DNA from 2 places in the Rhizobium sp. Nf11,1 genome. Region 1 is predicted to be linked to the other one. Evidence: riboswitches for the same ligand, from Rfam matches in the RefSeq annotation. Region 1 holds a riboswitch; the other holds the start of a gene.
The links. Region 1 has a riboswitch for FMN ahead of ACQ7C1_RS06285 (DMT family transporter). Riboswitches for the same ligand answer to the same signal wherever they lie in the genome.

Region 1 (14,395 bases):
ATCAGTGTTGACCCACGGCAGAAAGACCCCGGCCAGCCAGATTGCCGGCGGCAGCAGAGCCCACCATTCGATCTTCTTGCGGTCGAGTGCGAGAAAACCCGCCACCCAGGCGCTCTGGCCGAGCAGCGCGATGGCATTGCCCACCTCGATGGAAAACAGGCTGGGGATTTCGCTGCGCAGCGAGATCATCGCGAAGCCTATGGCGGTCAGAAAGAAGCCCAGGCCCCAATAGAGATAGGCTTCATTTCTGACATTGTGGCGCCAGGCGACGAAGAGCACCAGAGCGAGCGTCATGGCCTCCGAACACCAGATGGCGAGACCTGTAGCGATATTGAACACGGCAGCAACCCCTTGCCCGTCGACCTTGTCTGTTGGCCCGCATCCTTGCGGAGGAAGCTCGCCAGTTCCTTAATGTCGTTGCACTGCGGCATGATTTTCGGCCGGTATCTGGCGATAGGCTTTCCGTTGGGTAAACGTGCTTGAGCGCTGTCGAATGGAGTAACCTTTCCTTCATTCTGTCATGTAGAAAAGCGGGGGGAGACGACATCGAGGGCTCGCGGCCGACAGGCGTTTGCGAGAAAGAGGCTGTCGGCGCCCAAGCATTGTGGCCTTGCCGCGTCTTCTTAACGTTATCCCAATGCGTGTCTTGAAGAGGAGGGCAGGGACACTCTATGTAGGGATAAGACATTTTCTTTGATTCCCGGCGTGCCGGCATGACGTTGACAAAGGACGCACATGAGAAACCCAGTTGATACCGCAATGGCCCTCGTGCCGATGGTCGTGGAACAGACCAATCGCGGTGAACGCTCCTACGACATCTATTCCCGCCTGTTGAAGGAACGCATCATCTTTCTGACCGGCGCCGTCGAGGATCACATGGCGACGCTCGTCTGCGCCCAGCTTCTCTTCCTCGAGGCGGAAAACCCGAAGAAGGAAATCGCTCTCTACATCAATTCTCCCGGTGGCGTCGTCACCGCGGGCATGGCGATCTACGACACGATGCAGTTTATCAAACCCGCGGTTTCGACGCTCTGCATCGGCCAGGCCGCGTCCATGGGTTCGCTGCTGCTGGCGGCCGGCCACAAAGACATGCGCTTCGCCACGCCGAATTCCCGCATCATGGTTCACCAGCCCTCGGGCGGCTTCCAGGGCCAGGCCTCGGACATCGAGCGCCACGCCCGCGACATCCTGAAGATGAAGCGCCGGCTGAACGAGGTCTATGTCAAGCACACCGGCCGCAGCTACGAGGAAGTTGAAAAGACGCTCGATCGTGACCATTTCATGGATGCGGACGAGGCCCAAGGCTGGGGCGTGATCGACAAGGTTCTGACATCGCGCCTCGAGATGGAAGGCGAGCAGGCCTAGTAATTAATTGGGATGGTGTTTTCCTCGCCACAGTTCTATCTCATTTGTGATCGAACAAGGCTTTCAACTGGCGACGAAGACGCTAATAGTAACTATTAATGCTATGTTGAATTTTTATGACATAGCATTCGGCATTCGAAGGGGAATTCGTTGCCGCCGGGACCCTGACATGGTTGATTGGGACCGGTTTGTAGCCCCTGAAGCCCTTCTCGGCAAAGGCTCCGGAAACGGAGTGCCGCCAGGAGCTGATAGAGTGGACCGCGATTTCGCCTTGAAATGCGGCGTGCTGGAAGGAAAGTGATATGAGCAAGGTCAGCGGCAGCAACGGCGGCGACTCCAAGAACACCCTCTATTGTTCGTTCTGCGGAAAGAGCCAGCACGAAGTCCGGAAACTGATTGCCGGACCGACCGTCTTCATCTGCGATGAATGCGTCGAATTGTGCATGGACATCATCCGCGAGGAGAACAAGTCCTCGATGGTCAAGTCCCGCGACGGCGTCCCGACGCCTCAGGACATCATCAAGGTCCTCGACGAATACGTCATCGGCCAGCGGCAGGCGAAGAAGATCCTGTCGGTCGCCGTTCACAACCATTACAAGCGCCTGGCGCACGCCTCCAAGAACGGCGAAGTCGAGCTGGCGAAGTCGAACATCATGCTCGTCGGACCCACAGGCTGCGGCAAGACCTATCTGGCCCAGACGCTCGCCCGCATCATCGACGTTCCCTTCACCATGGCGGATGCGACGACGCTGACGGAAGCCGGCTATGTCGGCGAGGATGTCGAAAACATCATTCTGAAGCTCCTGCAGGCGGCCGACTACAATGTAGAACGCGCGCAGCGTGGCATCGTCTACATCGACGAAGTCGACAAGATTTCGCGCAAGTCCGACAATCCGTCGATCACCCGCGACGTCTCGGGCGAGGGCGTGCAGCAGGCGCTGTTGAAGATCATGGAAGGCACGGTCGCTTCCGTTCCGCCGCAGGGCGGCCGCAAGCACCCGCAGCAGGAATTCCTGCAGGTCGACACGACGAACATCCTGTTCATCTGCGGCGGCGCCTTCGCCGGCCTCGACAAGATCATCTCCGCCCGCGGCGAGAAGACTTCGATCGGCTTCGGCGCGACTGTGAAAGCTCAGGACGACCGCCGCGTCGGCGAAGTCCTGCGCGAACTGGAGCCGGAAGATCTGGTCAAGTTCGGCCTCATTCCCGAGTTCATCGGCCGTCTGCCGGTTTTGGCGACGCTCGAGGATCTCGACGAGGACGCGCTGATCCAGATCCTATCCGAGCCGAAGAACGCGCTGATCAAGCAGTATCAGCGGCTGTTCGAGATGGAAGATGTGGAACTCACCTTCCACGAGGATGCATTGCGCGAAATCGCCCGCAAGGCGATCGTGCGCAAGACGGGCGCCCGCGGCCTTCGTTCGATCATGGAGAAGATCCTGCTCGACACGATGTTCGAACTGCCGACGCTGGAAGGCGTGCGCGAGGTGGTCATCTCGGAGGAGGTGGTGCGCGGCTCGGCTCGTCCGCTCTACATCTATGCCGATCGTCAGGAAGAAAAAGCCAACGCTTCCGCGTAATCTTATGGTTTTCGCACCGTTATTTTAAGGGGCTTGCCATAGGCGAGCCCCTTTCTATTTGAAAAACCATGCGAGGCGCTGTTAGTATTTTGCCGGTGGGAACTGGAGCTTGCCTTTGCCGATGTTGCGCAAGGGGCGATGCTTGGCAATGATGCAGTGATTCCGTGAGTGTATTGCTGGCGTTGTATATAGCCGGGTCGGAAGTGGTAAGCGCCGGTCCAGCCACGCGTTTCATAGTGCTGGTGTTCCGTTGTAACGAAGCTGTCATATGCGGGGAACGAGGGCGTTAGCGTGGCTTGAAAAGAATAGTAAGAACCTCCACTTGTAGGCCAAGTGAGAGTGCCGGCTGATCCCAAGCGGCCGTGCAAAGAGCCCGGCAACGGGACGATGGAAAGGATAAAAAATGACGAAGAAAACGTCTGTAGCGAGCAGCACTGCCTACCCTGTTCTGCCTTTGCGTGACATCGTGGTTTTCCCGCATATGATCGTGCCGCTGTTTGTCGGACGGGAAAAGTCGATCCGTGCGCTCGAGGAGGTCATGGGCTCGGACAAGCAGATCATGTTGGTGACGCAGATCAACGCCAGCGACGATGATCCGGACCCTTCGGCGATCCACAATGTCGGCACCGTGGCAAACGTGCTGCAGCTGCTGAAGCTGCCTGATGGCACCGTCAAGGTTCTGGTCGAAGGCCGCGCCCGCGCCGAGATCGACACTTATACGAGCCGTGAGGATTTCTATGAGGCGCTCGGCCATGTGCTCGAGGAGCCCCATGACGATCCGGTCGAACTGGAAGCCTTGTCGCGCTCGGTCGTTTCCGAATTCGAAAGCTATGTGAAGCTGAACAAGAAGATTTCGCCGGAAGTGGTCGGTGCCGCCAGCCAGATCGACGACTATTCCAAGCTCGCCGATACGGTCGCCTCGCATCTGTCGATCAAGATCACCGAGAAGCAGGAGATGCTGGAGACGACGAGCGTCAAGCAGCGTCTCGAAAAGGCTCTCGGCTTCATGGAAGGCGAGATCTCGGTGCTGCAGGTCGAAAAGCGCATCCGCTCGCGCGTCAAGCGCCAGATGGAGAAGACCCAGCGCGAATATTATCTCAACGAGCAGATGAAAGCGATCCAGAAGGAGCTCGGAGACGGCGAGGAAGGCCGTGACGAGATGAGCGAACTGGAAGAGCGCATCTCCAAGACCAAGCTGTCCAAGGAGGCCCGTGAAAAGGCCGAGGCGGAGCTGAAGAAGCTGCGCCAGATGAGCCCGATGTCGGCGGAAGCCACGGTCGTGCGCAATTATCTGGATTGGCTGCTCGGCATTCCGTGGGGCAAGAAGTCGAAGATCAAGGCCGACCTCAACAATGCCGAGAAGATCCTCGAGGCCGATCACTTCGGTCTGGACAAGGTCAAGGAACGCATTGTCGAATATCTCGCCGTGCAGGCTCGCGCCACCAAGATCAAGGGCCCGATCCTCTGCCTCGTCGGCCCTCCGGGCGTCGGCAAGACCTCGCTCGCCCAGTCGATCGCCAAGGCGACCGGCCGTGAGTATGTCCGCATGGCGCTCGGCGGCGTTCGCGACGAAGCCGAAATCCGCGGTCACCGCCGCACCTATATCGGCTCGATGCCCGGCAAGGTCATCCAGTCGATGAAGAAGGCGAAGAAGTCCAACCCGCTCTTCCTGCTCGACGAGATCGACAAGATGGGCATGGATTTCCGCGGCGACCCGTCCTCGGCCTTGCTCGAAGTGCTCGATCCGGCGCAGAACTCGACCTTCATGGACCACTATCTGGAAGTCGAATACGACCTGTCGGACGTGATGTTCATCACGACGGCGAACACGCTGAACATTCCGGCGCCCTTGATGGACCGCATGGAGATCATCCGTATCGCCGGCTACACCGAGGACGAAAAGCGTGAGATCGCCAAGCGGCACCTGCTGCCGAAGGCCATCAAGGAACATGCGTTGCAGCCGGAAGAGTTCTCGGTCAGTGACGACGCCCTGATGGCGATCAGTCAGCAATACACCCGTGAAGCCGGTGTCCGTAGCTTCGAACGCGAACTGATGAAGCTCGCCCGCAAGGCGGTCACCGAGATCATCAAGGGCAAGACGAAGTCCGTTCACGTGACGGCCGCCAACATCGCCGACTATCTGGGCGTCCCGCGCTTCCGCCATGGCGAAGCCGAGGGCGAGGATCAGGTCGGCGTCGTGACCGGTCTTGCCTGGACGGAAGTCGGCGGCGAGCTGCTGACCATCGAAGGCGTGATGATGCCGGGCAAGGGCCGCATGACGGTTACCGGCAATCTGAAGGACGTCATGAAGGAATCGATCTCGGCGGCGGCTTCCTACGTCCGCTCGCGCGCTGTCGATTTCGGCATCGAACCGCCGATGTTCGAAAAGAACGACATCCACGTGCACGTGCCGGAAGGTGCGACGCCGAAGGATGGCCCGTCGGCCGGCGTCGCCATGGCAACCGCCATCGTTTCGATCATGACCGGCATCCCGGTCAACAAGCATGTGGCCATGACCGGTGAAATCACCCTTCGCGGCCGGGTGCTGCCGATCGGCGGTCTCAAGGAAAAGCTGCTTGCGGCGCTTCGCGGCGGCATCAAGAAAGTGCTGATTCCGGAAGAAAACGCCAAGGACCTGGCGGAGATTCCGGATAACGTGAAGAACAGCATGGAGATCATCCCGGTCTCGCGGATGGGCGAGGTGATCAAGCATGCGCTGATCCGTCGGCCGGAGCCGATCGAGTGGGATGGCACGGTGGAAACGCCGGTCATCACGTCGGTCGAAGGTCTCGACGATTCGGGCGCGACCATAGCGCATTGAGCGGCATTTGCCACATTTGAGCCCTATTCGCGCAAAAGACGAGAAAAGGCTGGCGGAAACGCCAGCCTTTTTTGTGAAAACGTCATGGAGACGCTTGCTTTTCCTTGATTTGCAGGGCTTTTGGGTTTTCGGCGGGCCTGATGAAACCTATTCTGCGCCTAGCTTAGATTTGAGTCGTTTCATACCATTTAGAAAGGGGTGGAAACATGAACAAGAATGAACTCGTGTCCGCAGTGGCCGAAAAGGCAGGACTGACGAAGTCTGACGCGGCTTCCGCTGTTGACGCGGTTTTCGACGTTGTCCAGGCCGAACTCAAGAACAAGGGCGATATCCGCCTCGCTGGTTTCGGCAGCTTCACCGTTTCTCATCGCGCTGCAACGAAGGGCCGCAACCCGTCGACCGGCGCTGAAGTCGACATTCCGGCCCGCAACGTGCCGAAGTTCACGCCCGGCAAGGGCCTGAAGGACGCCGTCAACGGCTGATTCATCATCCGCCGGCCGTAAACGAGAACGGCTGAGCAGGTTTTCGAGGGGTTCGGCGCTGCCGGACCCCTTTTGTTTTGCCGCTTGCCGTATGCAGCGCTTTGTCTTACCAACAATGCTGTTCTCAGGGCGGGGTGAAAGTCCCCACCGGCGGTAAGGGCTGTGGCCCGAGCCCGCGAGCGCCTTCTCAAGCTTCGGCCGGGGAAGGGTCAGCAGATCCGGTGCGATTCCGGAGCCGACGGTATAGTCCGGAAGAAAGAGAATGAGCATGGCCGTGAGCGGGCAGGGGACTGCCGGCCCCTGCGCGCCGTCGCCTCATGCGTCCTGATTTATGTTGGTCGCCTGCATAATTCCTTAAATCGGAATCGATTTAAGGATGAATTATGCAGCAATTAAAAGCGCTACAGCGTCCTTTGCGCGTCTGGAAAGACGCGCGGCGCTGTAGTTCTGGATGGAAGACATGAATCAGATTTCCCTTACAATGCCGCGTTCTCGCGCCTTTGCCGGCGCTGCTTTCATGGTGCTTGGAGGCGTGGCCTTCTCGCTGCTCAACGTCGTCACCCAGTGGCTAACCATGAAACTCGCCTTTCCGCCAGCCTCCGCAGCCTTCTGGCAATATGCAATCGCCTTCCTCTTCTCCTTGCCTTTCCTGCGCAAATCAGGCCTTGCGGCGATGCGTACCGACTATCCCCGGCGGCACGTCGTGCGCGTCCTCTTTGCCGCGCTTGGTGTCGAAGCCTGGGTTTCCGGTCTTGCCTCAGTGCCGATCTGGCAGGCGATCGCGCTGGTCATGACCTCACCCTTCTTCATCATTCTCGGCGCCCGCCTGTTCCTCGGTGAGCGCGTCGGCCCGGCCCGCTGGGCAGCGACCGGTGTCGGCTTTGCCGGCGCGATGATCATCCTCCAGCCATGGTCTGATAGTTTCACCTGGGCAGCGCTCCTGCCGGTGCTCTCGGCACTGCTGTGGGGTGCCTCCTCGCTCATCACCAAGGGCCTGACCGGTATCGAGAGGCCAGAGACCATCACCGTCTGGCTGTTGGTGCTGCTGACGCCGATCAACGGCGGTCTGGCACTTGCGGCGGGCTTCGCCGTACCGACAGGCACGACACTCGCGCTCTTCCTTGTGGCGGGCCTCCTGACGGTCGTGGCGCAATATCTGCTGACCCTAGCCTATGCCAGTGCTGACGCCGCCTATGTCCAGCCATTCGATGATCTGAAGCTGCCGCTGAACGTGCTCGCCGGCTGGCTGTTTTTCGGTTATGCGCCGGCCGGTTATCTGTGGCTGGGCGCCGCGCTCATTCTTTCAGCGTCGCTCTTCATCATGCAAAACGAGATGCGCCGGGAAAGGCAGCCGGCCTGACGCCGACCTCTGAAAACTCGCGGACTGTCATGTCTCTGTCATGGCAGTCCCGCAAAACCCCTCTATTCGATCTTTCGACATTGGGGGATTTCATGACAATTTTATCGCGCAAGGCAGCGCTCGCTGCCGTGCTTCTCGCATCCGTTGCCGTCCCGGCCGCGGCCGAGCCGGTTTTCAACCGCATCGCCTCCTTCCCGGTCGCCCAGAACCTGCCTGCTGACAAGGACAAGCTGTCGCCGACATCCGCGGAAATCATCACCGCGACCGACGACGGCAACACACTGATCTATAGCGACAGTCCGCTCGGCGCGATCGGCTTCATCGACATTACCGACGCCAAGGCCCCGAAAGCCGCCGGCGCGCTGATGATGGATGGCGAGCCGACATCGGTTACCTCGAGCGCCGGCAAGGCGCTGGTTGCCGTCAACACCTCCGAAAGCAAGGCCAAGCCCTCAGGCCGTCTCGCAATCGTCGACGTGGCGACGAAGAAGATCGAGAACATCTGCGATCTCGGTGGCCAGCCGGATTCGATTGCCCTCAACAAGGACAAGACGCTCGGCGCCATCGCGATCGAAAACGAACGCGACGAAGAGGTCAATGACGGCAAGATCCCGCAGATGCCGGCCGGCGAGCTCGCCGTTTTCCAGGTCAACAACGGCACCGTCGACTGCGGCGCCATCAAGCATGTGGCGCTGAACGGTCTCGCCGGTGTTGCCCCTGAAGATCCGGAGCCGGAATTCGTGGCCTTCAACGGGCAGAACGAGATTGCGCTCACGCTGCAGGAAAATAACGAGATCGTCATCATCGATGCCAACACGGCTCAGGTGAAGACCCACTTTACCGCCGGCAGCGTCGATCTCTCCGGCATCGACACGAAGCGCGACGGCGCCCTGAAATTCTCGAGCGAATCGAAAGGCGTCCTGCGCGAGCCGGATGCCGTGAAGTGGCTGGACGACAACCGCCTCGTCGTCGCCAATGAAGGCGACTATCAGGGCGGCTCGCGCGGCTTCACCATCTTCGACAAGACGGGCAAGGTCCTCTACGAATCGGGCGCATCCTTCGAACGCGCCGTCGCCCATATCGGCCATTATCCGGAAAGCCGTTCGGGATCGAAGGGCGTCGAGCCGGAAGGCCTCGAAGCCGCCAAGTTCGGCGATGACCAGTATTTCTTCCTGCTTGCCGAGCGCGCCTCGGTCGTCGGCGTCTATAAGGATACCGGCGCCGACCCCGAACTCGTGCAGCTTCTGCCGTCGGGCATTTCGCCGGAAGGCGGGGTCGCTATCCCCCAGCGTAATCTCTTTGCGACCGCAAATGAACTCGATCTCGGCAAGGACGGCGGGGTGCGCTCGCACGTGATGATATACGAGCGCTCGGAAGGCGAAAAAGCCTATCCACAGATCGTCTCCGCCGAGAAGGACGGCGACCCGATCGGTTTCGCAGCGCTTTCGGGTCTTGCCGCCGTTCCCGGCAAACCGGGCATGCTCTACGCCGTCAGCGACAGCTTTCTGGGCTCGCAGCCGACGATCTACACGATCGACGCCACCAAGAAACCGGCTGTCATCACCGACGCCCTCGTCGTCAAGCGTGACGGCGCTCCGGCCCAGAAGCTCGATATCGAAGGCATTGCGGTCGCAGCCGACGGCTCCTTCTGGCTCGCCTCGGAGGGCTATAGCGAACGCCTCATCCCGCACGCCCTCTACAACGTCAATGCCAAGGGCGACATCAAGGCCGAGATCGCCCTGCCTAGGGAACTCGCCGCCAACGAAATCCGCTACGGCTTCGAGGGTGTCACCATTGTCGGCACCGGCGACGATGCCACGCTCTGGATGGCCGTCCAGCGCGAGTGGGGTGACGACGAGAAGGGCTTCGTCAAGCTCGTCTCCTACAATCCGAAGAAGAAGGAATGGGGCGCAGTGCGCTATCCGCTCGACAAGACGGAAAGCGGTTGGGTTGGCCTGTCTGAGATCTCCGCCGACGGCGACAGCGTTTACATCATCGAGCGCGATAATCTGGTCGGCGACGCCGCCAAGTTGAAGAAGCTTTACAAGGTGGCGATCTCGGAACTGAAGCCAGCCAAGCTCGGGGGCGAGCTGCCGGTCGTGAAGAAGACCGAAGCGCACGACTTCCTCGGCGAACTCAAGGCCGCGACGAACGGCTATGTGCTCGACAAGCTCGAAGGCTTCACCTTCGACGCCTCCGGCAAGCCATACGCTGTCACCGACAATGACGGTGTGAGCGACTCTTCCGGCGAGACCTTGTTCTTTCCGGTCGAGCTGAGTGCCACGAACTGAAGGTTGCCCCTCACCTAACCCTCTCCCCGTTAAAACGGGGCGAGGGGACGTGCCAAGCGCAACGTCGAGGTGAAGGAAGCACGTGCGGCATATCCCTTCGCCCCGCTTGCGGGGAGACGGTGGCGGCAGCCGGATGACGGGCCGCTCTCGGCTCGCTGCAGCCTTCAAAAAAAAGCGACTCGCTCCAGCCTCACCAGCGCTGATGCACATGCGGCGCGATCAGCCGATTGTATATCTCGCGCGTCGCCACCATGACATCGGGCGAGAGCGGCGCGAGATCGGCTGCGGCCGCATTGGCTCTCGCCTGTTCGGCATTGCGGGCGCCGGGGATGACGACAGTAACGGCTTCAGCCATCAGGATCCAACGCAACGCGAAGGCGGCCATGGTGGCGCCGGCCGGCACCAGCTTGCGCACTTCCTCGACCGCCTGCAGCCCGACCTCGAAGGGTACGCCGGCAAAGGTCTCGCCGACATCGAAAGCTTCGCCGTGGCGGTTGAAATTGCGATGGTCGTCGCTGGCAAACTGCGTCTCGCGGCTGATCTTGCCGGAGAGAAGACCACTTGCCAGCGGCACGCGCGCGATGATCGCCACATTCCTGCGACGTGCTTCCTCGAAGAACAGATGGTCGGGGCGCTGACGGAAAATGTTGTAGATGATCTGGACGCTGACGACGCCGGGATATTCGATGGCCTTCAGCCCGTCCTCGACTTTTTCGACGCTAACGCCATAACCCTTGATCTTTCCGGCCTTCTGCAGTGCGTCGAGGCCCTCGAAGACCTCAGGCAGGTAAAGCACCTCGCGCGGCGGGCAGTGCAACTGCACGAGATCGAGGCTGTCGACCGCGAGGTTTTTGAGGCTGCGGTCGATGAAGCCTTGGAGATTGGCCTTGGTATATCCTTCCGCGACATGTGGGTTGAGGCGGCGGCCTGCCTTGGTTGCGACCATCGGGCGCTCGCCGCCGCGCGTCTTCAGAACATCGGCAATGATCTTTTCCGAGCGGCCGTCGCCGTAAACATCCGCCGTGTCGATGAACGTCATACCGGCATCGAGCGCGGCGTTCAGCGCCGCCCGCCCGTCCGCCTCGCTGATATTGCCCCAGGAGCCGCCGATTTGCCAGGCGCCGAAGCCGACATTGGTGACGGTGAACGGCATGCGGCCAAAAGCATGGTGTTTCATGAACATCTCCTAGGTTATGAAAGACACTGGCCTATCAGGCGGGCAACTGTGCGGCAATTGCCGATCCGGTCTTGATCGGTCGCCTCGATCAAATATCGTCCGGAGACAAGGCTTCAACGCTATTGGATGGAAAGGAACGATCATGGAGATCAAACCCGCTGGCTCCAGCCCCTCGACGAAGCCGCCGGCCGACTATTTTACCGGCGCCGTCCGCCAGGATCCGCTGATCGAGCCGCCGGCCCCGGCCCGGGTGAGGGCAACCTCCGTCACCTTCGAACCCGGCGCCCGCACGGCCTGGCACACGCATCCGCTCGGCCAGACGCTGATCGTCACCTCAGGCAAGGGCCTTGCCCAGAGCTGGGGCGGGGAGATTCGCGAGATCCGCGCCGGCGACACCGTCTGGTTTGCGCCGGGCGAAAAACACTGGCACGGCGCCGGCCCGGAGACGGCGATGACGCATATTGCCATTCACGAGGCATTGGACGGCAGCCATGTCGACTGGATGGAAAAGGTCAGCGACGAACAATATTCCGGCAAGGCGTGAACTGATCAAAGGCGCTTCAGGCAATAGGAAAAATGCGCGTGTGATTCGACCGTCAGGAATTCGAATTGCCAGCCATAATCCTTGCAGAATTTCGTAACCGCCTCGACGACACCGTAGACGATCGGTTTGACGGTGTTGCCGGTGCAGAAATCATGGCCGGCAATGCGTCCTGTGCGCTTCACCTTCCTCTCGCAGAGCAGGAGCTCCTGCCAGGTGAGCTCGAAAGAATGATCGGTGTCGATATAGGCCCAGTCGAGGAAGTCATCCTCGAATTCGGCGAGCTTGTCGAGCGATGTGCCTTGCATCAGGTGCAGCCGGCCAGCCTCGATCTCGGCCGCGAAATTCGTGTGAATCGCGTCGAGCCCGGAGCTGTAGCGATCCATCGACCAGGGATCGATGAGATAAAGCTGGGCCGGGCGATTCTTTTCCAGGATCTCCGCCGTATACTCGCCGAAGGCCGCCCCCACCTCGACGCCGATGCCGCCATTCGGGATTCGGTAGAGCAGTTCGCCCCGATCCGGCAGCAGCCGGGCGTTTTCTATATGATGGGCGCTGAGCGGGGTGCGCGGCATGCTCGCCCGCAGCGCCTGCCTTTCTTCACGTGTCTTCATCTTTGATCTCGGGATTGGGGCGGCTGACGGCCCTGGTGCGGTTCGAAGGGAACGTAGGAGCAGCCGAGGCGGATGACAACGGCATGACAAGAATTTGCTTCTTGCGGACAAAAGGTTAAGTTTCACCTGTGAATGACGAAAGAGCCCTGGGAGGAGCGACTTCATGAGACGGATGTGGCCCGAAGAGTTCAATGCCATCATTGCCCATGCCGAAGAAGTGATGCTGGAATCATCCGCAGAAGCAGGCGCCGGCGAGCCGCTGCACCGGAAAGCGCTGAAGGCGCGCATCGCCATGGAAGATTACGAGCGAATCTGGCCGCTCGCCGAGATGCGCTTCCGCTTGGGCGAGGGGCCGTTCGCCGGCAAGGCCATCACGCTCATCACCACCAACCCTCATTATCATCCCTGGCATCCAAAGGATGGCGGCAGCGTCGAATCCGTCTCGGACAGCGGCCGTCACTACAAGACGGATTATCTCGTCGTCCATTTCCTACTCGATGACGTACGGGAAACCTCGCCCGCTTGACGGGCTATCCCGGTGTCGCCAAACGGCGACGCCGGGATGCTGACGCCGAGTTGATCTTCACCCTGATGACAATGACGGCGATATTGCTAAGCTCCCGGAACGATCCGTGCCAATTGGAGGTTCCCATGACGGGCAATGTGCTGGATATTCCGGTCAAGACGGTGGATGGTCGACAGACCACGCTGAATGAATACAAGGGCAGGGTGCTTCTGATTGTCAACGTCGCCTCGAAATGCGGGCTCACGCCGCAATATGAGGGGCTCGAAAGACTCTATGGCGAAAAGCGCGGGCGCGGCTTCGTCATCGCCGCTTTCCCCGCCAACGACTTCAAGGGCCAGGAACCAGGCACGGACGCCGAGATCCTCGATTTCTGCACCACCACCTATGACGTCACCTTCCCGATCTTTTCTAAGATCTCGGTCAAGGGCGAGGCCCAGCACCCGCTCTACCGGCAGCTGACCAAATCAGGCGTGAAGACGACGGGCGAGGGTCCGATGCGCGAACGCCTGAATGCCCACGGCATATCAGGCGGCGACGAGGACGACATTCTCTGGAATTTCGAAAAATTCCTGATCGGCCGCGACGGCAAAGTCGCCGCCCGCTTCGCGCCCGATGTGACGGCAGATGATTCGCGGCTGGTTTCGGCGGTGGATCAGGAGTTGGCGAAGGGATGATTTGCCGGCAGCCGAGCAGGATCTTCAGATCCCGAGGACGGTCACAAGCGGAGGCGTAAAGTCCTTGAAGCCCAGTATCGGCTGGTCGCACCTTCTGTCAAACTTCGTCTTCGGTACGTGGCGCTGGCATTTCGGATTCGTCTTGAAGGCGTATCCGGGCAGGCTGACATAGATGGAGCTTGGCGTGCAAAGGGCAATCGCAATGCACAGCGTCAATGCGGAGCATAGAGTTCTCATGGCACCCCCCGGCGCGGTAAGCCTTCAAGCGCGGAGACTTCCGGGCGACGAATAGTCTCATTTTCGCCCGCCCTCATCCATTCGCCCAATAGGAGGTGCGCGGAGGCTGGAGTAGTCCGTTTTGGTGGAACCTGGCTTCCCAGACGGCGCCGCATTTGACCTGCCGGACAGCTATACTGTGCCGGAATGTCTTGCCGAATGTCGGTTCGCGTTCATGTAAGACAGCTTCTGCAGAGGCAGATAGCTGCATTGAGCCAATCCGCGGCAGATCACTGCGGCTCGACATTACTCTTCGAAACTCAAGAGGAAAAATGGTGGGCGATGAGAGACTCGAAAACTCGAAACTCTCACCGGCGCAATAGATAAGCCTCTGAAAGATATTGATATAATCACTATTAGTATATGCTAATTTGTGACCTTGTGACCGGCGCTATTTTGTGATTTTTTTCGCAAAATTAGGCCTCCATGTGCGCTATCGGAACACTCGATTTAACAATTTCACTATTCCGGCTTGAACTATCTCGCGTGTCAGTGCTGTGAGTGGGTATTCGCCAGCGGGGCCTGACATGCTGGGAGTGCTTTCGAGGAACCGAACTTTCTTGCTATGGACTTCCGCAAATATGGTGAAGGACGGATTCTTCTGAGAGTGTCGGGGCTCGTCTTTCGTGATAATCACGAGGCTTACGCTGGCGGGCGTGGTCTGGCCAGTTCTCTGATTTTCCACCCG
Region 2 (14,395 bases), on a different contig from region 1:
TGTGACGCTGGTGCTTGCCGTCGACACCTCGCGGTCAATGGATTTCGAAGAGATCGGCATTCAGCGCGACGGTTATGTCGAGGCGCTCAAGCACAAGGAATTCATCGATGCGGTCAAAGGCGGGCTCACCGGCCGCATCGCCATCAGCTATTTCGAATGGGCGGGCTATGTCGTCCAGGATTCGATGATCGACTGGCAGGTGATTGAGACGGAAGCGGATGCGATCGCCTTCGCCGATAAGCTTGACGCCCGGCCGATAGCCACGCAACGGCGCACCTCGATCTCAACAGCCATCGATCAGGGCGCCAGCATGATCACCACCGGACCCTTTCGCGGCAGGCGTGAGGTGATCGACGTCTCCGGCGACGGTCCGAACAATTCCGGCAGCCCGGTGACGGCCACCAGGGACAAGGCGGTGGCGTCGGGCATGATCATCAACGGGCTGGCGATCATGCTGCGTCCTTCCGATGCTCCCGGAGGGCTCGACAAATATTACGCCGATTGCGTGATCGGCGGCCCCGGCAGCTTCGTGCTGCCGGTCCACAGGATTGAGGATTTCGCCATCGCCGTGCGCCGCAAGCTGGTGCTCGAGATCAGCGGCATTTCACCCTCGCCGACGGTGGAGAGGATAGCCGCCGACGCGCCGACGTCGGACTGTCTGATCGGCGAGAAGCAGTGGCGGGATATATTCGATCGGTGAGTCGCGACCTGATGAGCCCGGAGAGGGTATGCCGTGTGGTTGTCACATGGCATACCGATAAAGCAAAGAAGAAAGCATCTGCCGCTCGAATTGCCTCACCTTGAGGTGCCGACGGGCAAGGCGGCTGCTCCGTGCCGCCACCTATAACGGCAGCTGCCTGCCGGCCTGTTCGCTGACCATGTATTCGGCGTACCAGTCCGGCCAGTTCTCGTCGTGTTTGCCGCCATTGCGCTTCTCGTGTTCGCCGTGAGCCTCGGCGGCGCGGCGGAGGGCGGCGGCGAGGTCGCTCGATGTCGAGAAGGCGGTCTCATCGGCGTCGATGCGTCCCGGCAGGCGTGGTGACTTCCTGGAACAGCCAGCCGTTGCCATCGGGATCCTTGAACGAGGCGAAGGAACGATAGCTGCGGTGGTCGGGGTCGCGGCCGGCGATGCGCAGGCGCCCGAAGAGATAGGGTTCGTCCTTGCCGGCGTAGACGCCTGAAGCATCGTGGAAGACCTCGCTCACCTCGACGCCGCGGGCGATGAGATCGCGCCTTGCGGCCTCGACGTCGGAGACGATGAGATAGAGGCCTTGGGCGGAGCCGGGAGCGGCGGCGGTGACATTCTTGCCGAAGATGATCGCGCAACCGGAGCCCGGTGGGGTGAACTGGATCACGCGGAAATCGGCATCATTGGCGAAATCGGCGTCGAGCCTCCAGCCAAGGCTCTCGTAAAAACGTTTGGCGCGGTCGACGTCGGAAACGGGAATGACGACCACCTCGAGCTTGGTGTCGACCGGTCGTGTTTTCACGGATTCGGTTGGGGGTTCACTGCGCATTGCATTGCTCATCTTCAGCTCCCTTGAGGTTTGGACGCATTAAGAATGGCGATACATGTCGGTATCGAGTGGACCACAGCGCGGGTGGAGCGTCGAATCAATTCTTCAGTCGACGGGAAGAAGACGGCGGGCCATCCCGCCGTCTGTTGCGCTAGCTTTCAAGCAGCAAGGGCGGCGCGCGTTTTGCCGATCATCAGAGCGGCGCGCGCAGCCTCGCGGCCCTTCTCGACGAAATGAGCGCGGTAGATCTGCGTGTGATGCTCGGTTTCCTGATAGTGATGCGGTGTCAGTGAGACCGACAGCACCGGCACGCCGGTATCCATGCCGGCGCGCATCAGGCCATCGACCACGGCCTGGGCGACGAATTCGTGGCGGTAGATCCCGCCATCGACGACGAAGGCGGCGGCAATAACGGCGGCATAGCGCCCGCTCGCGGCAAGATCGCGCGACAGCAGCGGCATTTCGAAGGCGCCGGGGACGTCGAATACGTCGATCTGTTCGGCGGGAACAAGCTGTTGGAAACCTTCGAGCGCACGGTCGACGATATCGGCGTGCCAGCCGGCTTTGACGAAGGCATAACGGGTGGGTGTCATGGTAATCTCCTTTGGCGTACAGACACATCACCCAAGGCGATCACGAGCATCTGTAGCCAGCCCGGAGGGCAGCAGCAGCGCACGTTCTCTTTCATCCGGACTATGACCGTCGGCTCAGGCATCTCACCTGATCTGCTGACCCTTCCGAGGAAGGCGCTCGCGGGCTCGCAATCGAAACTGCATACCGCCGGTAGGGACTTTCACCCCGCCCTGAGAACGGCGCGGACAATAGGGGCAAGGCGGCGGGCTGGCAATAGGGTAAGATGGTTTCGGATGGGTGCGGGTTGCAACCCCAAGAGAGCCTCATCCTGATGAGGTGCCCCGCAGGGGCCTCGCAAGACGAGGCGGGTGCGCTGCCGTTGGGGGATGGAAGGAGCAGCGTTGCGGTGCGTCCTTGGAGGCTCCGCCATGCGGGCTACGCGCCTTAGCATGAGGGAGGTCGGAGGTTTCGCACCGAGGCTGGTGAGGGTCTCACGGTAAGGGCGTTCGGGGTGTCCGCCCTTGCTCAGCGCGCGCTTCCGCCTACATGCTCCCATTGAGGACACCCACGTCAATACAGCATGATACGTCGTTCCCGAACCGGGGCGGCAACCATGGGAGAGATCCATGCCAGAATCTTTCGTCGTGCGCCGCGAGGCGCATCTTGCGGCGCCGCCGGCAGCGGTGTTTGCACTGATGACCGATCCGGAGAAGATCCTGCGCTGGATGGGGACGGAGGCCGAGGTCGAGCCGGAGCCGGGTGGGCTCTATCTCGTCAACGTTACCGGCGCCCGTTTTGCGCGCGGCTCGTTTCGCGAGGTGGTGCCGGTGCATCGGCTTGCCTACAGCTTCGGCTGGGATGGTAGCGAGGTGGTGCCGCCGGGATCGAGCCTGGTCGAGATCGACCTGATCGAGCAGGGAGGCGGAACGCTTTTGCGGCTCACCCATAGCGGGCTGCCGAGTGCCGAGCAATGCGCCGGTCATGAGGAAGGCTGGGCGCATTATCTCGGCCGGCTCACGGAAGTCGCGGCCGGGCGGGACCCGGGTCCAGATCCTTTTTACGGCAGGACATGAACGGTTTTCGGCAGGCGGCAGGATGCTCCCCAAGCGCTTGGCGCTACGGGAAGAACGGTCCGCTGCGGTCAAAAAAAGTGCTGCTTTATCGTCCACAAACATGAACGCACAGTTCATCTCCAGTTCAATTTGGCGGTCCTAAGGTGATTGCGGCTGGATGAAATGGAGTTTTCGATGAAGGCACTTTCTATCGCGGCTGCCTTGCTCGCTGGCAGCCTCTCGATTGGCACAGCTCAGGCGATGCCGATCGGGGCAATCAAGGTTGAGAGCACTGTCACAAAGGTCGACTACGCCTGTGGTCGCGGCTGGCATCTGACCCGCTGGGGCGAATGCCGGCGCAACTGGCGCCGCCCGCCGCCTGTAGCTTTCTATGGCGGTCCGCCCCGCTGGGGCTGGGAGCGGCGTCATCGCGATTGGGATGGCCCGCGCTGGCGCTATGAACGGCGCTGGGACCGCGAACGCCGCTGGCGCGATGACTACTAAAACTTTTGACAGAGGCAGGCGAACGAGGGCCGGTGCGATGTTTCGCCCGGCCTTTATCAGCTGAAATAACGACTGCGCTCAGATGCGGCTGACGAGCCAGTGCTTTCCGTCGATCAGTTCTTCGAGCTCGGCCGGATCCTTGACACCGAACTCGAACCATTCGACGAGTTCCTTCGCCTTCCGTTTGCTTTCTTCGGCTGTAAACTCGATCCCATAACGCGCGCACCAGCGCCGAAGGATCGACGTCAGCAGGGTCATGTCATTCCCGTCCAGCGGGTCTTTCGGCCAGTATGTCGTGCCCATAGCAACCCCTCAATCGCTAATGACAAGTTCGCACATAAACGAGCCAATGTCGCGCAATTTAAAGGTGTTTATTGGGTTGTTTTGCACTGTGATGAATGGTTTTCCACAGACTTGTTGGGAGGTGGGGTTGACAGGGTTGCGGAGGGACTCGGCGGGGGCAAGTGCCGATAGGAAATCCACCACAGGTGTCCTGAGTTGGCCGATGAAGTCAGTCGTGCTCTGCCCTCTGCCGAGTATCTGGCCAGGGCAGGAGACCTCCTGAGAGGCCGCAGGAGTGTCCGTCGGGCTGATGTCCCGGGGTTGCCCGCGTCCTGTTGCAATGCCAATGTTAACCCATGGATCTGCCTTCCTCCATTGCCTGGCTGATTGACGAGGCTGCGGCTTCCCCCGGCCCCGAACGGTTTCTGGCCGAGCTCGGGCGCCGGCTGCTGGCCGACGGCCTGGGGCTTTCTGGCGGCGCGCTGACACTTTCGGTGCCGCATCCGATCATAGCGCGGCGTAGCTGGCTGTGGCGGGCCGAAACCGGAGCCGTCATCGAGGCGCTGGGGTTTGCCGCCGCACCGCAAAGCGATGCCGGGCGCGAATGGCTGGCCGGGCTCGGGCCGGTTTGGGAGGAGAGGATTGGAGCTTCGCGGGACGGCGCCATGCTCGGCTGGGCGGGCATCGGCAAGGGGGCAGGGGCGGACGAATTTTCTCCCGATGAAGCCGCGCGGCTGCAGGACGTCGCGCGTTTTGCGGCGGCGCCGCTCGCAGCCCTTGCGGCGCGGGAAGCGCGGGCGGCGCTGCTGGAAGCCTACCTCGGCCGGCGCAGTGCGGCTCGCGTTCAGTCGGGTGCGCTTGCTCGGGGCACCGGCGAAACCATTCGCGCCGCTCTTCTCTGCGCCGATTTGCGGGATTTCACCGCGCTTTCCCAAGTGACGGAGCCGCAGGCGATGATATCCGCGCTCGACGCTTATTTCGACCGCGTCGCCGGCGCCGTACATGCCTTCGGCGGCGAGGTGCTGAAATTCATCGGCGACGGCGTGCTGGCGATCTTTCCCGTCACTGCTGCTTCCGGCAATGGGGCCGGAGCTGATCGAGAGGCCTGCGAGGCGGCGCTCCGGGCCGTTGCAGCCAGCCGCGCCGGTATGGCCCATCTGGACCAGATGCGCCGGGCGCAGGGGCTGGCGCCGCTGCCCTTCGGCGCCGCGCTGCATTTCGGCGAAATCCTCTGGGGCAATATCGGCGCCGCCGACAGGCTTGACTTCACCGCCATCGGCCCGGCGGTCAATCTGGTCAGCCGGCTGGAAGGGCTCTGCAAGCCGCTCGGCCACAGCGTGCTGATCTCAGGCGCCGTGGCGGCGAACACCCAGGCCGCGCTGACGCCGCTCGGCGAGCACGCCCTGCGCGGCATCGCCGAGCCTTGCGCCGTCTTCACTTTGGCTGAGGATTGAGCCCTGAGATGGCCTGCCCGAATGCGCCTGCCATGCCATGTTCGGCGCTCACAAGAATCATGATTATTAATCGCTCGCACTGGCGCGTGATCATTCTGGCCACTGCCGGAGATCAAACACCTTAGGAGAAATTTGCAAAGAAATCTTTGCAAAACTGTGTTTGCGAATATATGATGGGGTCATGAAGGAGCAGAACTCCGAACCTGCCGCAGATGCCGTTGCCTCGCGCACCGTCAGCCGGGTCGTGCCCGAACCGACGGCGCTGAAGGCGCTGACGCATCCGGTTCGGCTGCGCATGCTCGGCATGCTGAGGATCGACGGTCCCGCCACGGCGACGCAGCTCGCCGTTCGGTTAGGCCTGAACAGCGGCGCGACGAGCTATCACCTGCGCCAGCTCGCCCAATACGGTTTCATCGAGGAAGCGCCGCATGTCTCGCGGCGCGACCGCTGGTGGCGCGCCAGCCACGAGCTGACCTCGGTTCCCCCGAGCGAATCCGAAGGCGAAGCGCTCGATCTCGACATGGCCTTCAACCAGGCGGCTCTCTCGCTGCAGGTCGGCCAGATGCAGCAGGCGCTGGAGGAATATGCCGAGCTGCCGGCGGAATGGCGCAGGGCGACGGCGGCCGACGACATCATCATCCCAATGACGGCGGAACAGGCCGAGGCCCTGACGAAGCGGCTGACAGGCATCATCCTTGAAGCGATGCGGGCCGCCCCGCCGCTGGGGGAGGCGGCGTCCCGGAATCCTGGCATGGTTCCTTTCTATGTCATGCTGCACGCCTTCCCCTATCCGGGCCGGCTGCCGCACCGCGAGCGGGAGGACGAGCGGTGAGAGAAGGCAGGCCATTCCTGGCGCTTGCCGCCGCAGAAACACTTTCATTTTCTGGCACCCGGCTATCGACCATCGCCATCCCCTGGCTGGTGCTGAGCGCCACAGGCAGCCCGGTGCTGACCGGGCTGACGGCGATGATGGAGATGCTGCCTTATGTGCTCGCCAAGGCGCTCGGCGGGCCGCTGATCGACCGCATCGGTGCCAAGCGCATCGCGATCATCTGCGACACGGCTTCCGTGATCGCGGTCGGGCTGGTGCCGCTTCTCGATCTCTTCGCTGTGCTGACCGTGCCGGTGCTGCTGCCCCTCGTCTTTGCCATGGGTGTGCTGCGCGGGCCTTCCGATGCCGCCAAGCAGGCGATGGTTCCCGATATCGCGACCCTCGCCGAAGTGCCGCTCGAACAGGTGACCGGCGTCTCCAGCGCCATCGAGCGGCTGGCCTCGACGGTGGGTGCGGCCGGCGCGGGCGCGCTGATCGGACTGATCGGCCCGAGTCAGGCGCTCCTCGTCAACGCCGCCACCTTCGCTGCGGCTGCCTTGGTCGTTGCATCAGGCATACCCGGCACCGCCCGCGTTCCCAAGATCCCAACCGCGCCCGACTCGCGGCCTGGCAGAACGTCATCCTATCTCGACGATCTCCGGGAAGGCTGGCGCTTTCTGCGCGGCGACGCCGTGCTCGTCAGCATTGTCACCATGGTGGCGATCACCAATCTGCTCGATCAGGCCTATCACGCCGTGCTGCTGCCCGTCTGGACGAAGAATGCCGGGCATGGGCCGGAGCTGCTCGGAGCGATGTTCGCCGCCTTCTCCGGCGCTTCCATCGCGGGCGCGGCGATTGCCGCTGTTATCGGCGAGCGCATGCCGCGTCTGATCGTCTATACCGTGGCCTTCCTCCTGACCGGATTTCCGCGCTTCCTGGTGCTCGCGGTGGATGCGCCGCTCGGCTCCGTCTTTGCAACACTCGCAATCGCAGGCTTTGCCTCCGGTTTCCTCAACCCGATCCTGTCGGCGGTGATGTTCGAGCGCATCCCCAAACCGCTGACCGGGCGCGTCACCGCGATGAACACCGCCCTCTGCTTCGCCCTCATTCCCTTCGGCGGCCTCGTCGGTGGCGCGCTGATCAGCACAATAGGGCTTGGCGCGGCGCTGCTCCTCTGCGGCCTCGCTTACCTCGCCGCGACCCTCTCTCCGCTGGCGCTCAAGAGCTTTCGCGGTTTTGACAAGGCGGTGGCATCAGCGCCGCGCGGGCCTAGCCTTGACCTCCGAATTCCTCGATCAACAGATCGATGAAGCAGCGGACGCGCGGCTCCAACACGCCTTTGTCGGAATAATGCGCCAAGATTTTCGTGTCGTCGGTTTCTAGATCAGGGAGGACTTGCCGGAGACGGCCGGCGGTCAAATCGGCGGCAATGAGGAAGTTCGGCAGGAGAGCGATCCCGAAGCCGGCCAGGGCAGCGTCGTGGAGGGCTTCACCGCTGTCGAGCCTCAGGCGGCTGCGCCCCTGCGCCTTGATCCAGCCGCCACCGCTGCGAAAGCGCCAGCCCTGCCTTTGGCCGCGGCTGGTGACGAACAGGCAGTCATGGGCGGCCAGATCCGCCATATCATTGGGGACGCCGCGTTCGGTGAGATAGGAGGGCGAGGCGCAGAGCAGCACCTTGTCACTGGCGATCACGCGCGTGATCAATCGGCTGTCGGCGGCCGACGACTTCGCGCCAATTCCGATCGCCAGATCGAAGCCATCCTCGACGATGTCGGCCGCGTGATCGGTGAAGCTCACTTCGACCTGCACGTCGGGCCACGTGCGAAGATATTTTTCGAGTAAAGGGAGCATGACCAGCGGCCCGAAGACATCGGGAACGGCAAGTCTGAGCACGCCTCGCGGCAAACCACTTCGCCCCGCAATGCTCGCCTCCGCCTCGTCGACCGATGCCAGGATCTGCAGCCCCTGGTCATAGAACACTCGTCCTTCATCAGTCAGGCTGAGTGTCCTCGTCGTACGGTTGAGCAGGCGCGCGCCGAGCCGCTCCTCGAGGCGGGTGACGGCCTTTCCCGCCGCCGAACGGGAGAGGCCCATGGCCTGCCCCCCGGCGATAAAGCTTCCGGCATCGACGACGGCCATGAAGATCAGGATGTCGTTCAGGTTCGTGCGCGGCATGAGGCAACTCGAGAGATTCGACTGCAGCTTTAAGTCGGTCGCGACGTGACCGATTCAAGGCTCGCATCATCAACGCCGACCGCGCCAGTTAGGTCCCGGGCGCATCGAAATGATGCCGGCCCGACGACAGCTGCCGTTTCGCATTACCACAGCGCATATAGAAGGCTCGCGCCAAGCCTCGCCGTCAGCGCCAGCCGAGCGCCGGAGCGACGTGAGCGAGGATCGCCTCGATGACGTGGGCGTTGTAGTCGACGCCGAGCTGGTTGGGCACGGTGAGCAGCAGTGTGTCGGCCTCAGCAATCGCCTCGTCTTCCGCAAGCTGCTTGACGAGCACGTCAGGTTCGGCAGCGTAGCTGCGGCCGAAGATCGCCCGCGTCTTCTCGTCAATGAAGCCGATCTTGTCGCCTTCGTCGTTGCCGTAGCCGAAATAGGCGCGGTCTCGGTCGTCGACCAGCGCGAAAATGCTGCGGCTGACCGAAACGCGCGGCTTGCGCGTGTGGCCGGCTTCCTTCCAGGCTTGACGATAGGCGCGGATCTGGCTGGCCTGCTGGACGTGGAATGGCTCACCGGTCTCGTCGTCCTTCAGCGTCGAACTCTGCAGGTTCATGCCGAGCTTGGCCGCCCAGACGGCGGTGGCGTTGGAGCTTGCGCCCCACCAGATCCGCTCACGCAGGCCTTCCGAATGCGGCTCGAGGCGCAGCAGGCCCGGCGGGTTTGGAAACATCGGCCGCGGGTTCGGTTTGGCGAAGCCTTCGCCGCGCAGCACTTCGAGGAAGACTTCGGCATGATGCCTGGCCATGTCGGCCTCGCTCTGACCTTCCGGCGGCGCATAGCCGAAATGGCGCCAGCCGTCGATCACCTGTTCGGGCGAGCCGCGGCTGATGCCGAGTTGCAGCCGCCCGCCGGCGATAAGATCGGCAGCACCGGCATCCTCGGCCATGTAAAGCGGGTTTTCATAGCGCATGTCGATAACCGCCGTGCCGATCTCGATCCGGCTGGTCTTGGCGCCGACGGCGGCAAGCAGCGGAAAGGGCGCGGCGAGCTGCCGGGCGAAATGGTGCACGCGGAAATAAGCGCCATCGGCGCCGAGCTCCTCGGCCGCAACGGCAAGGTCGATCGACTGCAGCAGCGCATCACCTGCCGAGCGCGTCTCCGATTGGGGCGAGGGCGTCCAGTGCCCGAACGAGAGAAAACCGATCTTCTTCATGGCGCGCCTTTTATCCGTTGCATCTCTTGGTAGATTGGTCATCGCATAGTTTCGGTGCGCAAGACAATCGTAACCGGATGGAACGCTGCGCTTGGCCGGCGACTCTTGCAGAAGCGGGATGCGAGACAATGCCCGCAAATATCGGGAAATGAGTCGCTTTTCCCGGGCCGAGTATGCTGGCAGCGGTCGTCATTCGGGAACTCCGCTTTCACGGAGGTGTTTGATGGATGCGCGCTGTGGCGCCGGCGCTTTCCCCAGGACAGAGAGGCGGAACGATGTCTATCAATCTCGAAAATGCAGTGGTCGTCATTACGGGAGCATCGAGCGGCATCGGTCAGGCCACTGCCGAGGCCTTCGCTCGGCGCGGAAGCAGGCTGGTGCTGGCGGCCCGCAACGGCGAGGCCTTGGAAAAGGTTGCCGAGACGTGCCGGGGTCTGGGTGCGGAGGCGATTTCCGTTGTTACCGACGTTACCGAGCCTGCTGCCGTGCGGTCGCTGGCCGACAGGGCAAAGGCTCTCGGCGATATCGACGTCTGGGTGAGCAATGTCGGCGTCGGCGCGGTCGGTCGGTTCGAGGAAACGCCGATCGAGGCGCATGAGCAGATCATCCGCACCAATCTGATCGGCCACATGAACGATGCCCATGCGGTGCTGCCGATCTTCTTGAAGCAGGACAGGGGCGTCTTTATCAACATGATTTCGCTCGGCGGCTTTGCGGCGGCACCGTTCGCGGCCGCCTATAGCGCCAGCAAATTCGGCCTGCGCGGCTTCTCCGAGGCGCTGCGGGCGGAGGTCGCCGACAAGCCGCGCATTCATGTCTGCGACGTCTATCCCGCCTTCGTCGATACGCCTGGCCTCAGGCACGGCGCCAATTATGTCGGCCGCCAGGTTTCCGCGCCGCCGCCGGTGCTCGATGCGCGCCGGGTCGCCGAGGCGATCGTCGGCGTCGCCAGATCGCCACGCGCAACCACCACCGTCGGCGTGGTCACAACTGCGACGCGGCTCGCCCATCTGCTGGCGCCTAATCTCGCCGCCAGGACGCTCGGCCGGCTGATGGCTGCCTATTTCAAGCGGGCGCCGCGCGCCGTCGAAAGCGATGGCAATCTCTACCGGCCCTCCACCGATACCGCCCGCATTGACGGCGGACTGCGATCGCCGCGCCGATATTCGGCGCCGCTCCTCCTCGGCCTTGCCGCTGTCGCCGTGCTGGCGCTTGCGGCTGCTGGGCCGAGGACGTACCCGCGCCGGCGGCTGGCCTTGGGCAGTCGGCACAGGTTTTGGTAGACAGGTTAGATGGCGTGGGTGCTTGCCCACGCCATAAACGGACTTGTGAGGGCTGAACCATCATCTGCGGCCCAGCCTTTGACTGCCGGCGAGCCTTAGCCACGGAGCCAGATGAAAGCCGCTCATCAGCAGGTACATCGGCACCATCCCGCCGATCGGGAGGGCATCCGGCGTGGTCATGCAGATCATGTCGGGGCTGCCGGTTGCGGCCGTCAGCAGTGCCATGATGGCAAATGTCGGGGCGGCGGCAAGCGAGAGGTAGTCGGAGGCAGCCAGCGCCATGACGGTCACTCCTTGCCGTAGCGGTCGTGGTGGCGCCACCAGATGCCGGTTTCGTTGCGGCCTTTGGGCGCGCGGTCGAGCCATTGGTACATGCCCCAGAGCCCGTCCAGCCCGCGCGCATAGCTGGAATAGCTGTGGTAGACGCCGCCGTCGATGAGTTCGAAGGTGCTGACGCCTGGCCGGTCGCGGGTGTAGGTGGGAACGTCGGTGCCGGTCATCGAAGCGATCTGGACGATGGGTTCGTCGCTGCCGCGCGCCTGCCATTCCGGCACGGTCTTGCCCCCCGGCGGTTCGGGGGCGGGCGGTTCGCGACGGTAGTTGTATTCGATCTCGCCGAGACGCTGCTGCTCCGGGCTGAACCAGACGCTGAAATCGGCGTTGAAATCGCTGCCGGCCGAGGAGGCCCAGGGGAAGCTCCAGTCCATGCGCCGCTTGAAGGCCTCAAGCTTTGCGAGCGGCGCGCGCGAGACGGCCCAGAAGGCGACATCGTGGTTTTCCAGGTGGACGAAGAAGCCGTTGAAACCGTCGGCGATCGAGGAGCAGGAGGGGCATCCGGCGCTGTAATCCGGTCCGAACATGAAGTGATAGATCAGGAGCTGCGAACGCCCGCCGAACAGATCCTTCAGCGAAGCTTCGCCGCGTTCGGTATCGAAGCGGTAGTCCTTTTCGATCCTCACACGGGGCAATTGCTGGCGTTTGGCCGCCAGCGCATCGCTTTGCCGCGTCAGTTCCTTTTCCTCCTCGAGCAAATCAAGTCTCGCCGCCAGCCATTGATCGCGGGTTGCATTCAGCATTGCCGTCATGGTCTTCTCCTTTGCCTGTCTCTCGTCGTAGCATCCGGCGCGGTTGCCTGCCGTTGAAAGAAGATTACGGCGGGAGGACAAATGCCGGGAGTGACAAGTGTGACGGGATTTGAATGGACTCGCTGATTACGGCCGCTGCACAGGCGCTGGCATCTGGCGATACGCTTGGAGCGCTGAAACGGGTGGCGCTGCGCGACGACGCGCCGGCCTTGGCGCTGCGCGGCATCGCCATGGCGCAGCTCGGAGATCTCATCCGCGCCAAGGCGCTGTTGAAGAGTGCCGCGCGCGCTTTCGGGCCGCGGGAGGCGGTGGCCCGCGCCCGCTGTGTCGTCGCCGAGGCAGAGATCGCGCTCGTCTCGCGCGATCTCACCTGGCCGCCGAAGGCGCTGGAGGCGGCGCGCAAGCTTCTGGAAGCGCATGGCGACCGGATCAACGCCGCCCACGCCGGCAATATCGCCATTCGCCGGCTGATGCTGATCGGCCGCCTCGACGAAGCCGAGCAGGCGCTGGCTGCGCTCGATCCGACGCCGCTGCCGCCGGCCTTGCGGGCCGCCCATGAGCTTGTTGCGGCCGGCATCGCCGTTCGGCGCCTGCGCACGCATGCGGCACGCGCAGCACTCGAACGGGCACAGGTTGCGGCCGAGCGGGCGAATATGCCGGTGCTGACGGCGGAGGTCGAAGCCGCTGGACATGTGCTCGATCTGCCGGCGGCGCGGCTGGTTTCGCGTGGGTATGACCGGTCGCTGCTGCTTGCCGAGGTGGAGGCGCTCTTTTCAAATGGCGCGCTCGTCGTCGATGCCTGCCGACATGTCGTGCGCGCGGGTGGCGCGGTAGTGCCGCTGGCGAGCCGGCCAGTGCTTTTCGCGCTCGCTCGTGCGCTTGCCGAAGCCTGGCCGGCGGATGTGTCGCGAGGGGTGCTGATCACACGCGCCTTCCGCGGCAAGCATGCCGATGAATCGCATCGCGCCCGGCTGCGCGTCGAGATCGGCCGGCTGCGCGCGGAATTAGCCGGCCTGGCGGAAGTCTCGGCTACCAAGCGCGGTTTTGCCCTTTCCGCTGCCGGCGCTTCTGAGGTTGCCGTGCTTGCGCCGCTCGTCGAAGGGCCGCATGCGGCGGTGCTCGCTTTCCTCGCCGATGGCGAAGCGTGGTCGAGTTCGGCGCTGGCAATCGCGCTCGGCACCAGTCCGCGCACCGTGCAGCGGGCGCTGGATGCGCTCGCTGGCGAGGAGAAGGTGCAAGCGATCGGACGCGGGCGGGCACGCCGCTGGATGAGCCCGCCGCTCTCCTCTTTCCCGACGATCTTGTTACTCCCGGGACCACTGCCGAGCGACTAGTATCAGTCAACCGACATGGAGGAAGACATGAAGACATCGGCTGCGACCATTCTGCGTGAATATGGACCCTTTCCGGGTGCTGAGCGCGTTCACGGCGTCACCTTTGACGGCCGGCATGTCTGGTTCGCCTCAGGCGACAGGCTGAACGCGCTCGATCCCGAAAGCGGTGAGGTGGTGCGGTCGATCGAGGTCGCCTCCCATGCCGGCACGGCTTTCGACGGCGAGTTCCTCTATCAGATCGCCGAGGACGTCATTCACAAGATCAACCCCAAGACCGGCCAGATCCTTTCCACCATCCCGGCGCCCGGCAATGGCGGCGATTCCGGCCTTGCCTGGGCCGAGGGCACGCTCTGGGTCGGCCAGCATCGCGGCCGCAGGATCCATCAGATCGATCCCGAAACCGGCAAGATCCTGCGCACTATCGAATCCAACCGCGTCGTCACAGGCGTCACCTGGGTCGACGGCCAGCTCTGGCACGGCACCTGGGAGGGCGACGACAGCGACGTCAGGCGCATCGATCCGCAGACGGGCGAGGTGCTGGAGCGGCTCGACATGCCCGAAGGCGCCGGCGTCTCCGGGCTCGAATCCGACGGCGCAGGCTGCTTCTTCTGTGGCGGAGGCAATAGCGGCAAGATCCGCGCCGTGCGCCGGCCATGAGCGCTGCGCCGCCGGGTGCGGGTGCTGCTCCTTGCAAGAAGGAGCTTTGGCGCGATATCCGTCTGCTTTAGCTGTTAAGGCGCGGCATTCCCCCGAGCCCCTCATGCTGAGGTGCGCAGCCCGTAGGCGGAGCCTCGAAGCACCGCCCCAACGCTGCTCCTTGCCGCCCCCATCGCCGGCACGTCCACCTTCGCCGTTGCGGCCCAGGGGGATGAGGCTCTCTTGAGTGCCGGCACCAACCAGTTGGTTACGCGGAAACAAAATCGCTGAGAATACACCGATTTATGCAGACCCATCATCTTCGAATAAAAGCGCCATCCCGATCGCATCGATGAACCGACCATCGATGTGCGCGGCGCGCCGGATTATGCCTTCGCGCACGAAGCCCAGTTTTTCATAGAGTGCGATCGCACGGCTATTGTCCTCGTACACATCGAGTTCGATCCTGACAAAACCAGCTT

Region 2: linked by a shared signal. The riboswitch ahead of ACQ7C1_RS12155 (6,7-dimethyl-8-ribityllumazine synthase) and the one ahead of ACQ7C1_RS06285 (DMT family transporter) in region 1 are both predicted to bind FMN.

The regions. Positions count from the first base shown of each region.
Region 1 covers NZ_JBOBHU010000003.1:139,989-154,383, reverse strand. The annotation lists gene ACQ7C1_RS06310 (GGDEF domain-containing protein) at 1-339, opposite strand, end outside; gene clpP (ATP-dependent Clp endopeptidase proteolytic subunit ClpP) at 736-1,365, shown strand; gene clpX (ATP-dependent Clp protease ATP-binding subunit ClpX) at 1,668-2,945, shown strand; gene lon (endopeptidase La) at 3,349-5,766, shown strand; gene hupB (DNA-binding protein HupB) at 5,973-6,248, shown strand; FMN riboswitch at 6,365-6,516, shown strand; gene ACQ7C1_RS06285 (DMT family transporter) at 6,700-7,608, shown strand; gene ACQ7C1_RS06280 (esterase-like activity of phytase family protein) at 7,701-9,899, shown strand; gene ACQ7C1_RS06275 (aldo/keto reductase) at 10,090-11,076, opposite strand; gene ACQ7C1_RS06270 ((R)-mandelonitrile lyase) at 11,219-11,620, shown strand; gene ACQ7C1_RS06265 (class I SAM-dependent methyltransferase) at 11,626-12,231, opposite strand; gene ACQ7C1_RS06260 (hypothetical protein) at 12,395-12,757, shown strand; gene ACQ7C1_RS06255 (glutathione peroxidase) at 12,883-13,431, shown strand; gene ACQ7C1_RS06250 (hypothetical protein) at 13,456-13,668, opposite strand; gene ACQ7C1_RS06245 (hypothetical protein) at 14,141-14,395, opposite strand, start outside.
Region 2 covers NZ_JBOBHU010000006.1:249,436-263,830, forward strand. The annotation lists gene ACQ7C1_RS12145 (DUF1194 domain-containing protein) at 1-700, shown strand, start outside; partial or broken gene ACQ7C1_RS12150 (VOC family protein) at 842-1,529, opposite strand; gene ACQ7C1_RS12155 (6,7-dimethyl-8-ribityllumazine synthase) at 1,676-2,110, opposite strand; FMN riboswitch at 2,190-2,332, opposite strand; gene ACQ7C1_RS12160 (SRPBCC family protein) at 2,717-3,163, shown strand; gene ACQ7C1_RS12165 (GCG_CRPN prefix-to-repeats domain-containing protein) at 3,338-3,646, shown strand; gene ACQ7C1_RS12170 (hypothetical protein) at 3,725-3,949, opposite strand; gene ACQ7C1_RS12175 (adenylate/guanylate cyclase domain-containing protein) at 4,285-5,382, shown strand; gene ACQ7C1_RS12180 (winged helix-turn-helix domain-containing protein) at 5,564-6,214, shown strand; gene ACQ7C1_RS12185 (MFS transporter) at 6,211-7,503, shown strand; gene ACQ7C1_RS12190 (LysR family transcriptional regulator) at 7,463-8,368, opposite strand; gene ACQ7C1_RS12195 (LLM class flavin-dependent oxidoreductase) at 8,553-9,575, opposite strand; gene ACQ7C1_RS12200 (SDR family oxidoreductase) at 9,851-10,858, shown strand; partial or broken gene ACQ7C1_RS12205 (hypothetical protein) at 10,919-11,128, opposite strand; gene ACQ7C1_RS12210 (DUF899 domain-containing protein) at 11,146-11,943, opposite strand; gene ACQ7C1_RS12215 (helix-turn-helix domain-containing protein) at 12,057-13,277, shown strand; gene ACQ7C1_RS12220 (Vgb family protein) at 13,305-13,934, shown strand; gene ACQ7C1_RS12225 (GNAT family N-acetyltransferase) at 14,217-14,395, opposite strand, start outside.